Regions from separate parts of the Arthrobacter sp. CAN_A212 genome, predicted to be linked through region 1. Evidence: predicted binding sites of a transcription regulator. Region 1 holds the regulator's gene; the other holds the start of a gene.
What was found. Region 1 encodes HrcA, which represses chaperone genes, less so after heat shock. Its sites were predicted from a motif close to TTNGCACTCGNNNNNNNCGAGTGCNAA; they were not measured.
Positions count from the first base shown of each region.

Region 1 (3,416 bases):
CCCAGCCGCTCCCGCAGCTTCGCGAATACCCCTGAGCCGTTGCTGGCAAGTTGTCCCTCGACGAACTCCTCGCCGCGGAGTTCGGCCAGTTTACGGAGCAGTTCCTCCTGCGCCTGGTCGACGTTGCGGGGGGTTTCGACGTTCAGGTGGACCTTGAGATCACCGCGCCCGTAGCCGCGCAGGTGGGTCACTCCCAGTCCGCGCAGTGTCACGATCTCGCCCGACTGGGTGCCCGCCTTGATGCCCAGCTCCTGGTCGCCGTCGAACGAGGCGAAGTTCAGGGAGGTGCCGAGTGCGGCAGCGGTCATTGGGACGCTGAGGGTGACGTGCAGGTCGTCTCCCTCGCGCAGGAAGGTGGCGTCCGGGTTGACCCGGATTTCCACGTACAGGTCACCCTGCGGTCCGCCGGCCATGCCGGCTTCACCCTGGCCGCCGAGCTGGATCCGGGTTCCGGTGGAGACACCCGCTGGTACCTTGATGGTGAGGCTGCGGCGGCTGCGGACCCGGCCGTCGCCGTTGCACTCATGGCAGGGGTTGGGGATCACTGTGCCAAACCCTTGGCAGGTGCCACAGGTGGCGCTGGTCATGACCTGGCCCAGAATGGAGCGGACGGCCCGCTGCACCTGACCGGAGCCACCACAGATGTCGCAGGTCCGCGGCGAGGTCCCTGGCTGGCAGCAGGAGCCATCACACGTGGGGCAGACCGCGGCGGTCTCGACGTCGATCTTCTTGTTGATCCCGAACACCGCGTCGACCAGGTCGATGCGGACCGCGATGAGCGCGTCCTGACCCCGGCGCGTGCGCGACGGCGGTCCGCTGGGTCCGCCCCCACCGAAGAAGGTCTCGAAAATATCCTGGAAGGCAAAGCCCTGGCCGGCGTGCCCGCCACCGAAACCGTTGTCGGTTCCGTTCTCGTTGCCGGTGGTGTCATACACCCGGCGCTTCTGCGGGTCGGACAGCACCTCGTACGCGCGGGTGACCAACTTGAACTCCTCCGAGGCGTCGGGTCCCGTATTGACGTCCGGGTGAAGCTTCCGTGCCAGCTTGCGGTAGGCCTTCTTGATCTCCTCGCCGCTCGCATCGCGGTTCACACCGAGGACTTCATAGTGATTACTCACTCCTGCACTTCACTTCCTGTGTCACTGGTCGAGATGGGGCAATAGCGCCCCATCTTCGAAAGGTTCGATTGTTGCCGTCAAAGTTCTTACGTGCCGGGCGTCCGGTTAGTCCGTGAGGATCCGGGACAGGTAACGGGCCACCGCGCGTACCGCCGACATCGACGTGGGATAGTCCATCCGGGTTGGTCCGAGGACTCCCACCTTCGCCAACGAGTCGGGGCCGTACCCGGTGGCAATCACCGACGCTTCGGCGAGGCCGCCATGGGGGTTCTCCCGCCCAATCCGCACCGACACGCCAAACGCATCGTGTTTCATTTCGGAGAGGAGGCGGAGCATGACCACCTGTTCCTCGAGTGCTTCCAGCACCGGCCCAATGCTCAGGGGAAAGTCTACGGTGGATCGGGCCAGGTTGGCTGTACCAGCCATCACAATCCGGTCCTCGCGGTTGATACCCGCGAGTTGTTCCAGGGTTCGCGCGAGGACGGTGCCCGCCCTGCGCTGCTGAAACGGCAGTGTCGCCACGGCCAACGCAAGTTCCTGCGGGAGGAACGTCAGCTTCGTGCCCGCCACCGACCCGAGGAAATGCTGCCGGAGTTCGGCGAGGCTGTTCTCAGGGACGGGTTCCGGCAGGGGTACCACACGCTGCTGCACGGTGCCGTTCGTGGCGATCAGAACCACCAGCACCTGGTTCGGTGCAAGAAGCACGAACTCAAGGTGCCGGACGGCGGCGCTCCCCAGATGGGGGTACTGCACCACTGCCACCTGGTTGGTGAGGTGGGACAGCAGACGGACGGTGCGGTCCATGACGTCGTCGAGATCCTCGGCACCCTCCAGCAGGGCCTGGATGGCGCGTTTCTCCGGCGCGGACAACGGCTTGACCTCGGAAATCTGGTCGACGAAGAGGCGATAGCCCTTATCGGTGGGAATGCGGCCGGAACTGGTGTGGGGCGCCGTGATCAGGCCCTCTTCCTCCAGCACCGCCATGTCATTGCGGATGGTGGCGGAAGAGACACCCAGCTGATGCCGCTCCACCAGGGCCTTCGATCCGACAGGCTCCCGGGAATGCACGTAGTCCTCGACGATGGCACGCAGTACCTCCAGCCGGCGTGGTTCGCTCACTTTTCACCTCCGAACATGGTTCCTCGTCACTTCAGCGGATCTGGCACTCGACACACCCAAGTGCCAAGTCTAGTACTTTCCGATGAATTGTTAGCATTGAAAATCCCTGGCCGGACCGTCCAGCGGTGAGCCGGGAAGCGAGTAAGACGATGTCCAGTTACGAATGGGGAGCACAGGACATTTCAGCTCCCCGCAGTGTCCCACTCCCCAAGGTCCCGGTCAGCGCCGGGCTGGTGCTGGAAGACGTGCAGAGCGGCTACGTCGGTGCGGTGGTCCGGGTGGAGAAGTCCGGCGGCATGCACGTAATGGTGCTCGAAGACCGCCGGGGCAAGCTCAAGTCCTTCCCCCTGGGGTTTGGTTTCCATGTGGACGGGTCCCCGGTGGAAGTCGTGGCCCCAGCGGTAGCCCCGGCCACTCCGGCGCGCCGGGTGACGGCGTCGGGATCCGTCAGGGTCGACGGCGCCCGCGCCCGCACGGCCCGCGCCAGCCGGATCTGGGTGGAGGGCCAGCACGACGCCGAGCTGATCGAGAAAGTATGGGGTGATGACCTGCGACTGGAGGGTATTGTCGTCGAGCCGCTCCACGGGGTCGACGACCTCGCCGGGATGATCCGGGCCTTCGCCCCCGGCCCCCATCGACGGCTCGGCATCCTCGTGGACCACCTGGTCACCGGATCCAAGGAGCAGCGCATCGCACAGGAAGCCATGAACGTCCCGGGCGCCGCCGCCAACGTCCTCGTCGTCGGACACCCCTATGTGGACGTGTGGCAGGCCATCAAGCCCGGAGCCGTCGGATTGACCGCCTGGCCGGTGGTGCCGCGGGGTCAGGATTGGAAGACCGGCATCCTGGCCGGGCTCGGGTGGCCCAACTCCGACAAGGCAGCCATCGCGCACGGCTGGAAGCGGCTGCTCGGCTGTGTCACCAGCTATGCCGACCTGGAACCGTCGCTGCTGGGGCGGGTGGAGGAAGTGATTGACTTCCTCACCGATCCCGGAATTTCCGGTCGGACCGACTGATCCACGGTGCACTATCACCGGGCAAAGACGTACTCTAGTGAGGAAGGCCCCTACCCAGGTGGCCCCGCAAGCAATGAAGGATGTCCAGTTGTCTAACCCCGCCGAGAAGCCCAAGCAACACGGATCCGCGGACGGCCACGGCCAGCCCTCGTCCGCTTTCGAG
Region 1 is NZ_JADOUT010000004.1:78,192-81,607, forward strand. Features, by position in the region: gene dnaJ (molecular chaperone DnaJ) at 1-1,118, opposite strand, end outside; gene hrcA (heat-inducible transcriptional repressor HrcA) at 1,224-2,237, opposite strand; gene IWX64_RS05480 (DUF3097 family protein) at 2,387-3,253, shown strand; gene IWX64_RS05485 (DUF4870 domain-containing protein) at 3,327-3,416, shown strand, end outside.

Region 2 (3,416 bases), on a different contig from region 1:
ACCAGGATGCCGGTCATCGCCAGCCCCAGCGTACGACGACACCCCCGGTCGAATAACCGGGGGTGTCGTCGTTACTCAACGGCGCTGCGCCCCTGGTGGGACGCGAGGCCGGGTATTACTAGTGGCTGTGACCTTCTTCGTCGTCGGTCTCTGGCTTCTCGACCACGAGGGTTTCGGTGGTGAGAATCAGAGCCGCGATGGACGCCGCGTTCCGCAGTGCTGAACGGGTGACCTTGACGGGGTCGATGATGCCGGCGTCGACGAGGTTCTCGTAGTCGCCAGTGACGGCGTTGAAGCCGTGACCTGGCTCGAGTTCCTCGACGCGGTGCACCACAACGTAGCCTTCGTGGCCAGCGTTTTCGGCGATCCAGCGCAGCGGCTGGGCCAGGGCGCGGCGCACCAGGTTGATGGCCGTGGCTGCATCGCCCTCGAGGGCGAGGACGGCTGGATCGGTGTCCAGAGCCTTCGACGCGTGGATCAGCGCAGCGCCGCCACCGGCGACGATGCCCTCGTCGAGAGCCGCACGTGTCGCTGACACGGCGTCCTCGATGCGGTGCTTCTTTTCCTTGAGCTCAACCTCGGTGGCTGCGCCGACCTTGATGACTCCGATGCCGCCGGCCAGCTTGGCCAGGCGTTCCTGAAGCTTCTCGCGGTCCCAGTCAGAATCGGTGCGCTCGACCTCGGCGCGGATCTGGGCAACGCGGTCAGCAACGTCGGACTCGGTGCCAATGCCATCGACGATGGTGGTGGTGTCCTTGGTGACGGTGATCCGGCGAGCCGAACCCAGCACCTCGAGGCCTACCTGGTCCAGCTTGAGGCCGAGGTCAGGCGAAACGACCTGCGCACCGGTCAGCGTCGCGATGTCCTGCAGCATGGCCTTGCGACGGTCGCCGAAGCCAGGTGCCTTCACAGCGACCACGTTCAGGGTGCCGCGGATCTTGTTCACCACGAGGGTGGACAGCGCTTCGCCGTCGATGTCCTCGGCGATGATGAACAGGGGCTTGCCTGCCTGCAGCGCCTTCTCCAGCAGCGGCAGGAATTCCTGCAGCGAGGAGATCTTGCCGGAGTTGATCAGGATGAGTGCGTCTTCGAGCACTGCTTCCTGACGCTCGGCGTCGGTGATGAAGTACGGGCTGAGGAAACCTTTGTCGAACTGCATGCCCTCGGTGAGGACCAGTTCGGTCTGGGTGCTGGAGGATTCCTCGATGGTGATGACGCCATCCTTGCCGACCTTCTCGAAGGCTTCAGCGATGAGTTCGCCGACCTCGGAGCTCTGCGCTGAGATGGAGGCTACGCTGGCGGTCTGCTGACCGACAACCTCGCGGGCGTTCTCGAGCAGACGGGTGGCAACGGCTTCGATGGAAACCTCGATGCCACGCTTCAGCTGCGAAGGGGCAGCCCCAGCCGCGACGTTGCGCAGGCCTTCGCTGACCAGTGCCTGAGCCAGGACGGTCGCGGTGGTGGTGCCGTCACCGGCGATGTCGTTGGTCTTGGTGGCCACTTCCTTGGCGAACTGCGCGCCAAGGTTCTCGAACGGGTCGTCCAGTTCGATCTCGCGGGCGATGGTCACGCCGTCGTTGGTGATGGTGGGGGCGCCCCACTTTTTGTCCAGCACGACGTTGCGGCCGCGGGGGCCGAGCGTCACCTTGACGGTGTCAGCCAACTTGTTGACTCCCGCTTCCAGCGCGCGGCGTGCAGCGTCGTCAAACTTCAACTGCTTTGCCATGATGTGTTTCCTCTTCCATTGTGCAAAATACTGCTTGTGCAAATCCTGGTACTGCCAGATGGTTCCTGGTGCGGCTACGCGCACCGACGAGAGAACCCCGGCCTGTGCGGCCGGGGCTCTCTCGGGGAAAAACTACTTAACGACGATCGCCAGAACGTCGCGGGCGGAGAGTACGAGGTACTCGGCGCCGCCGTGCTTGACTTCGGTTCCGCCGTACTTGGAGTAGATGACAATGTCGCCTTCGGCTACATCGACAGGTACGCGGTTTCCGTTGTCATCGACGCGGCCTGGGCCTACTGCAACAACTTCACCCTCCTGGGGCTTTTCCTTGGCAGTATCCGGGATGACCAGACCCGAAGCAGTGGTCTGCTCGGCTTCCAGTGGGCGGACAACAATACGATCCTCAAGAGGCTTAATAGAGACCGACACTCGGACCTCTCCTTCGCTTGGGTGACAAATGGAAATAAAGGGCCTTCGGATGGCGCTGACCGTCGTCGCGGTGCCGGCTCACGCGTCCCTGAAGGAATTAGCACCCTCATGGTGAGAGTGCCAAGTCCGACTTTATGCATTGGTTAGCACTCGGTCAAGGCGAGTGCTAAATTGCGCTCCCAGCGCAGCCCAATGTCCGGCCCAGATCACTCAGGGATTCACGTTGCGGATGATCGCCGCACGGCCTACCCCTGCAGAGATCCCGACGACGACGGCGAGGATGGCAGGGAACGTTGAGCCCGTCCCCGGTAGCACCAGGACGGTGGTGGCAGCCGCCAGGCCAGCGAAGACCACGGCGAAGGCCGCCACGTGGACCCACTGATTCAAAACACGCCGCAACAGCACGCTCAGGATCAGTGCCAGCGGTGCCGCGATCACGATCGCGACCAAAAGGCTGACCACCATGGCGATGCCCCAGAACGTTACAGCGCCAGAGTTCGGGCCAATGATCTCGCTGAGCGTGCTGAAGACAAGGGTGGAGAGGCCCCAGACTCCAAAAGTCACGATCCACCCCTTGAGGAAGGCATGCGGCCCGAGGACCACGCGTCCGCCGTCGAGCCCGGGCTTCCGGCCATACCGCCGCCCCATGCCGGCAGGAGTGCCGGGCTGGTGGTTGTCGGGCTGGTGGTCCTGGTACTGCTCTCCCCCGGGTCGCATCCCTGAACCCTAGCGCCTCCTGCCTGTTCCTTGAAGCGCCCGCAAATCTGCCTCGGCTAGACTGGGGAGCTGGCTTACCCATCGCCAATCCACTCTCTTTCGAAAGCAGTTTCGTGACCCAGCAGGTACAGGCCACCGCCCGGAGCAACAGCGGCATTGTCCAGGAGGCTTCCCGCCGTCGGACCTTCGCGGTCATCTCGCACCCCGACGCCGGCAAGTCGACCCTGACCGAGGCCCTGGCCCTGCATGCCCGGGTGATCGGGACGGCCGGTGCCACCAATGGCAAGGAGAACCGTCGGGAGACCGTCTCTGACTGGATGCAGATGGAGAAGGACCGCGGCATTTCGATCAGTTCCACGGCCCTGCAGTTCTCCTACCGGGACACCGTCATCAATCTGTTGGACACCCCCGGCCACTCCGACTTCTCCGAAGACACCTACCGTGTGCTCGCCGCAGTGGATTGCGCGGTCATGCTGATTGACGCCGCCAAGGGCCTCGAAACACAAACCATGAAACTGTTCGAGGTCTGTCGCCAGCGGAATAT
Region 2 is NZ_JADOUT010000001.1:51,826-55,241, forward strand. Features, by position in the region: gene groL (chaperonin GroEL) at 119-1,726, opposite strand; gene groES (co-chaperone GroES) at 1,859-2,155, opposite strand; gene IWX64_RS00255 (hypothetical protein) at 2,366-2,872, opposite strand; gene IWX64_RS00260 (peptide chain release factor 3) at 2,986-3,416, shown strand, end outside.
Region 2: groES (co-chaperone GroES) is a predicted target of HrcA. The motif match lies at 2,299-2,325, and genes of this name have one in related genera.